Regions from separate parts of the Chromobacterium sp. W521 genome, predicted to be linked through region 1. Evidence: riboswitches for the same ligand, from Rfam matches in the RefSeq annotation. Region 1 holds a riboswitch; the other holds the start of a gene.
What was found. Region 1 has a riboswitch for thiamine pyrophosphate ahead of thiC (phosphomethylpyrimidine synthase ThiC). Riboswitches for the same ligand answer to the same signal wherever they lie in the genome.
Positions count from the first base shown of each region.

Region 2: linked by a shared signal. The riboswitch ahead of ACUXV1_RS02380 (thiamine ABC transporter substrate-binding protein) and the one ahead of thiC (phosphomethylpyrimidine synthase ThiC) in region 1 are both predicted to bind thiamine pyrophosphate.

Region 1 is NZ_JBRBAF010000007.1:101,518-104,917, reverse strand. It holds gene thiC (phosphomethylpyrimidine synthase ThiC) at 1-1,514, opposite strand, end outside; TPP riboswitch at 1,628-1,778, opposite strand; gene ACUXV1_RS12485 (protein-L-isoaspartate O-methyltransferase family protein) at 1,872-2,531, shown strand; gene ACUXV1_RS12480 (rhodanese-like domain-containing protein) at 2,531-2,854, shown strand; gene ACUXV1_RS12475 (uracil-DNA glycosylase) at 2,971-3,400, shown strand, end outside.
Region 2 is NZ_JBRBAF010000001.1:495,556-498,955, forward strand. It holds gene ACUXV1_RS02370 (ABC transporter permease) at 1-594, opposite strand, end outside; gene ACUXV1_RS02375 (GNAT family N-acetyltransferase) at 594-1,142, opposite strand; gene ACUXV1_RS02380 (thiamine ABC transporter substrate-binding protein) at 1,139-2,155, opposite strand; TPP riboswitch at 2,206-2,299, opposite strand; gene ACUXV1_RS02385 (DUF1800 domain-containing protein) at 2,447-3,400, shown strand, end outside.

The DNA of each region.
Region 1 (3,400 bases):
CCTTCCTTGACGTCGTTCTTGTCCGGCAGGCCCAAGTGCTCTTTCTGTGTGACGTAACACAGCATGGCGGTGCCGTACCAGCCTATCTGCGCCGCGCCTATCGCCGAGGTGATGTGATCGTAACCGGGCGCGATGTCGGTAGTCAGCGGCCCCAGGGTGTAGAACGGCGCCTCGCGGCACCACTCCAGCTCCTTGTCCATGTTTTCCTTGATCAACTGCATCGGCACATGGCCGGGGCCTTCTATCATCACCTGCACATCGTGCCGCCAGGCGATCTGGGTCAGCTCGCCCAAGGTTTTCAACTCCGACAACTGCGCCTCGTCGTTGGCGTCCCAGACGCTGCCCGGCCGCAGGCCATCGCCCAGACTGAAGGCCACGTCGTAAGCCTTCATGATCTCGCAGATATCCTCAAAATGCGTGTAGAGGAAGTTTTCGCGATGGTGGGCCAAACACCATTTGGCCATGATGGAGCCGCCGCGCGACACAATGCCTGTCATGCGGCCGGCGGTCATCGGCACATAGCGCAGCAATACGCCGGCGTGGATGGTGAAGTAATCGACGCCCTGTTCCGCCTGTTCGATCAGAGTGTCTCGGAAGATTTCCCAGTTCAGGTCTTCAGCCTTGCCGCCCACTTTCTCCAGCGCCTGGTAGATGGGCACCGTGCCGATGGGCACCGGGGAATTGCGGATGATCCATTCGCGGGTTTCATGGATGTTCTTGCCAGTGGACAGGTCCATGATGGTATCCGCGCCCCAGCGGATGCCCCAGGTCATTTTATCCACTTCTTCGCTGATCGAAGACGTTACCGCGCTATTACCGATATTGCCGTTGATTTTGACCAGGAAATTGCGCCCTATGATCATGGGCTCGGATTCGGGGTGATTGATGTTGGCCGGCAAGATAGCGCGGCCGGCGGCGATCTCCGCGCGCACGAATTCCGGCGTGATCTCCTCCGGCAACGCCGCGCCGTAAGCCTGGCCCGGATGCTGACGCGTCATCAGTTCCGCCAACCGGCTGTTCTTGCCGCCGGCTTCGCGCAACGAATCCAGATATTCACGACGCCGCATATTTTCGCGAATGGCGACGAACTCCATTTCCGGCGTGATAATGCCGCGGCGCGCGTAATGCATCTGGCTGACATTGCGGCCCGGCAACGCCCGGCGCGGCTTACGCGTCAGATTGAAGCGCAGTTCGGCCAGTTTGAGGTCGGCCTCTCGGGCGCGGCCGTATTCGCTGGACAAGCCGGCAAGCTGCTCGCAATCGCCGCGCTCGGCGATCCAGCCGGCGCGCAGCGGCGCCAGACCGCTCTGGATATCGATGCGCGCGTCCGGGTCGGTATAAGGACCGCTGGTGTCGTAGACGGTGATAGGCGGATTGGCTTCGCCGCCAAACTGGGTGGGCGTGTCGCTCTGGCTGATCTCGCGCATCGGCACAAGGATGTCAGGCCGGCTGCCAACGACATGGATCTTGCGGGAATTGGGCAAGGGCTGAATGGCGGCGGTATCCACCACCATGGAAGGCTTCTGTGTTGCGGGCGCGTTCATCGGGCGGTTCTCCTGGTCGATGAATGGCGCAAGGAGCGGGCCGCCGCCTGGGCGGGCTGCGGGCCAGTCCGACAAGGTCGGGCCGAAAGCAGCTTACGCTTCCCTACGCCGGTATTATCCGGGTCAGGTTCCAAGGGTGTTTCTCACCCGCGCAACAATCTTTAACGATTATCCTATCCTTTCAAGGATATGGATCATCTTTCCGACCGTCGCGCAGGACCCCTAGCGATGCTGTGAAGGTACGGCAAATGTGGGATAATCGCAAGTTATCGTCATGACACGCCGCCGCGTTTTTCTTGCGGCGACAAGCCCCTCCGGAGTGAGCTGATGGATTTTGAGAATGCCCGTTTCAACATGGTCGAGCAGCAGATTCGTCCGTGGGACGTACTTGACACGAACGTGCTCGACTTGCTGTTTCACGTGAAACGCGAACAGTTTGTCGCCGCGGACAAACGCAGCCTGGCCTTTGTCGACACCGAGCTGCCGCTGCCCAACGGCAGCTTCATGTTGCAGCCCAAAATGGAAGCGCGCCTGGTTCAAGACGCCACCATCCAGCCCCGGGACAAAATCCTGGAAATCGGCACCGGCAGCGGCTATCTGACCGCCTTGCTGGCCAAGCTGGGCCAACACGTTTACAGCGTGGAAATCGACCCTGCCCAGCGTGAAACCGCAGCGGCCAACCTGAAGCAGGCCGGCATCTCCAATGTAACGCTGGTGGAAGGCGACGGCGTGCTGGGCCTGCCGCAACAAGCGCCGTTCGACGTGATCGTCGTCGGCGGTTCTCTGCCGGTGGTGCCGCAGGAACTGAAAGACCAGCTGGCCGTGGGCGGCCGCCTGATCATGGTGGTGGGCGATCTGCCGGTGATGACCTGCAAGCTGATCAAGCGCGAAACCGAATCCAGCTTCAGCGAAACCGGTTTATTCGAAACCTGTATCGCCCGCCTGGCCAAGGCGGAAGCGGTGGAACCGGAACGCTTCGCGTTTTGATGGTCCAGGAAATCCGCGCCCGCGATCTGGCGGCAGCGCTGGCCGACACCGCCGCGGAGCCCCCGGTGCTGCTGGATGTGCGCGAAGCGTGGGAAGTGCAGCTGTGCATGATTCCCGGCTCGCTGCACATTCCGATGAACCTGATCCCGCTGCGCATGAGCGAACTGCCGGACGCGCCCATTGTGGTGATCTGCCACCATGGCGTGCGCAGCGCGCACGTGGCGCGCTTCCTGCTGGACGCCGGTTTCGAACAGGTGCTGAGCCTGGCCGGCGGCGTGGAAGCCTGGGCTGCGGAAGTGGACCCGCAAATGGCGCGCTACTGACACGCCCGCCATCAGCGCGCATCGCCAGCCGTTCCCGAGGGAACGGCTTTTTCATGGAACGAAACCGGTTTGCCGGATTCCAATTCCCCTCACGATAGCAAGAGCCGTAATTTTCTATGCAAGCATTGTCTTACCTGTCTCCCGCCCTGGCCCGCGTTCATCCGGCTTGGGAACAAGTGCTGTCAACACCGGACATTCAACAGCAACTGGCCGGCATCGACAGGGAACTACAGGCTCAGCAAGCGCAGGGCAAAGTCCTCTTCCCGCCTGCGCCGTTGACCTTCAACGCGCTGACCTTCACCGCGCCGGCCGATGTCCGCGTGGTGATACTGGGGCAAGATCCCTACCATGGCGACGGCGAGGCCATGGGCCTGTCGTTTTCCGTGCCGCCAGGCGTGCGGGTGCCGCCCAGCTTGCGCAATCTGTACAAGGAACTGGCGGCGGATCTGGGCTGCGGCGTGCCCAATAGCGGCGACCTGACCCACTGGGCGCAGCAAGGCGTGCTGCTACTCAACAGCGTGCTCACCGTAGAGCGGGACAAGGCCG
Region 2 (3,400 bases), on a different contig from region 1:
CAGACCGAAGCCGGAGAAACAGTAGAGAAATACCAAGCAAAGATTGGGCAGCAGCCAGGGCAGCGCCGCCGGCCATTCCACCCGCCAGAACGCGCGCCAGCGGCCGGCGCCCAGGCTGCGGGCAGCGGCCAGCCGGCTGGCGGGCACCTGAGCGAAGCCATCGGCGGCGGAGCGAATCACCAGCGGAAGATTGAAAAACAGATTGCCGTACAGCAACAGCCAGGGCGAGTCCTGCAGATTCAGCCCGCTCAATCCTCGCGGGCCGAACAGCGCCAGCACTCCTACCCCGGCGACCAAGGTGGGCATCACAAAAGGCAACATCAGCAGGCGCAGCGCCAAGCCGCGCCCAACGAAACGGAATCGGGCCAGCGCCCACGCCGCCGGAACGCCTAGCAACAAGGCCAGCAAGCAAGTCGCGCCGCCCTGCAGCACCGACCACAACATGCGCCAGCGCAGATAGGGATCGCTCAGCAAACCGAAGGACAGCGGCTCTCCGCCCTCCTGCAACAAGCGCGCCAACGGCAAGGCGGACATGGCCAGCAAAAACAGCAAGGGGGGCGCCGCCAGCAATAGGCGGCTCCTACCGCTCAGCATCAAGACTGCGTTCCCTTCAACGGCCAACAGGCGGTCAATACATCCTCCACGCCATCCTCGTCCTCGCTTTGGCCCGCCTTGGCGAAGCCCAAAGCCTCAGCCAAACATTGCGAAGGCAGGTTATCCGGCGCGATGGACAGCACCAGCCGCGGCGCGCCGGCCCGGGCCGCCCAGGCGCCCATCGCCAGCACCGCTTCGCGGGCGTAGCCTTGGCGGCGATACGCCGGGTAAATCGTATAGCCCAGTTCCACGTCGCCGTAACCGCCCAGATAAGGATGGCCGGGCAAGGAGTGAAAGTTGGCGTGGCCCACCATCGTCAGATCCTCGCGACGCAGCAAAGCGCGCACCGACCAGGGCGCGTAATCGGGCTGGCGTTCGATATCGTCCAGCCGCAAAGCCATCAAGTCCTGCTCGTTCAGCCATTCCGTCGCCAGCGGCGCGCCCAGCAGCTCGGCCGCCGTTTCCGGTTGGCCGGCCAGGCACAGCCACAGCGTTTGCGGGTCCAGATGACGCAACAGCAGCCGCGGTGTTTCGATATCCGGAATCATTGCCCGCCCTTCAATACCACCCGAGTCCAGCGGGACACCCATTGCCGGGAGCGCTCGGCGATCACCTTGCTGTCCGGAGTGTCGTGCGCGGTCGGCTGCTCGGCGAAGCGGTAAACCGGATCCAAGGCCACCTTGTCCATCACCGGATACATCCACATAGTAGTGGTCACATCCTTCTGCACCGCCTCGGAGCGCAGGAAGGCGATGAATTTCTCGCCCAGCGCCGCCTCCTTGCCGCCCTTGACCAGAGCCGCGCCTTCCACCTGACGGAACACACCGCCTTTCAAGGGCAGATTGCCGGTGGGCGCGTCGTTCAGTTTCTGCTTGCTGTAGAACACCTCCGCGGCCGGGCTGGTGGCGTAGCTGACCACCAGCGGCCGGCTGCCGCCGTTTTTGGAAAAGTCCGTGTAATAGGACTCGCTCCAACCTTTGCTGACCTTCAGCCCGTTGTCGCGCAAGCGGCCCCAGAAGGCGAAGGCCTTGTCCTCGCCCATCGCGGCGACGGTGGACAGCATGAAGGCGAGCCCAGGGCTGGAGGTGGCCGGATTCTGCACCACCAGCAGGTTCTTGTAGGCCGGCTTGGTCAAATCCTCCAAGGTCTTGGGCAAGGCCAATTGACGCTGAGCGAACCAGGCCTTGTCGTAATTGAGCGTGACGTAGCCGTAATCTATGCTGACAGCGCCCGGCAAAGCGGCCTTGCCGCCTTGAGCCAGCGCCGCCGGCACCGGCGCCAGCACGCCGGCCTGCTGAGCTTTGCCGATCAGGCTGTTGTCGATGCCGAACACCACGTCGGCGATGGGATTGGCCCGGGTCAGGATCAGCTTGTTCAGCATCTCGCCGGCGTCTCCGGCCTTGATGATGGACACCTTGGCGCCGTTCTGCTTTTCAAACTCCGCGAGCAGAGGCTTGGACACCGTGAACGAGCTGTGCGACAGCACGCGCAGTTCGGCCGCCGACGCGGCCAGACTGACCGTCGCCAGCGTAACGGCGATCAAAGAGGGAAAACACTTCATGGACATCTCCGTACACAATGGCTATTGGCCGGAGCAAGCGGAATGCGGGCAGCGCCCGCGCATCACGCTCCCTCCGCTGGCATGACCCAGATCAGGTTGCAGGGTATTTTCTCAGCCCGCGCGCGGGCACCCCTGGTGACAGCCGGCCAGTATACCCCAGCTGCCGCGCGCTGACAGCCAACACTCTTTAACAGAGTCGGGCGGCGCCTTAACACACCGATGACAAGCGCCTTCTAAGCTAAATAGGCTTGCGCCCGCTCCGGGCGCGTCGGGAGACCATGCTTGAACCCCATGCAAATCCTTTGCCGGCCGCTGACAAAAGCGGCGGGCGCCATTCGTGTCATCGCCAAGGCTGGAGTCTTGCTGGCCGTTCTCAGCTTGCCCGCTCTAGCCCAGGCCGGCATCGGCATCGCCGGCGCTCGCCACTTGCTGTCTCGCACCGGCTTCGGCGCCAACCCGGCTCAAATCGCCGTGTACGCGCCGCTAAGCAGAGAAGCCGCGGTGGACCGGCTGCTGGCCAATACCCGCGCCAGCGCCGACACGCCGCCGCCGGCCTGGGTGAACGAAGCCTTCGAGCGGCCGGGGCAGCCCAATCTCAGCGAAGAAGAGAAAAAAGCCTTGCAAAAGGCACGCGCCGAGCACGCGGTGGAACTACGCGGCTGGTGGCTGAACGAGATGCGCTACACCACATCGCCGCTCAGTGAAAAAATGACCCTGTTCTGGCATAACCACTTTGTCTCAGCGCTGGACAAGGTGCGCTCGCCGCAAATGATGTACCAGCAGAACCTGCTGCTGCGCCGCTACGCCCTAGGCAATTTCGGCGACATGCTGCACGCCATCGCACGCGATCCGGCGATGATGCGCTACCTGGATACCGCCAATAACCGCAAGGGCCAGCCAAACGAGAACTTCGCTCGCGAGGTGATGGAACTGTTCACTCTGGGCGAAGGCCATTACAGCGAACAGGATATCCGCGAGGCCGCCCGCGCCTTCACCGGCTGGGGCTTGGACCGGGACGACCGTTTCGTCAACCGCCCCAAACTGCACGACGACGGCGATAAGCTGATCTTCGGCCAGCGCGGCAACTTCGACGGCGACGCCGTGCTGGACCTGCTGCTGCAGCAGCCGGCCACCGCCGAATTCATCACCGCCAAACTGTGGAAAGCCTTTATCTCGCCCAAGCCGGACCCGGCCGCCGTCAAGCGGCTGGCCAGCGGTTTCCGCAATGGTCGTTACGAGATCAAA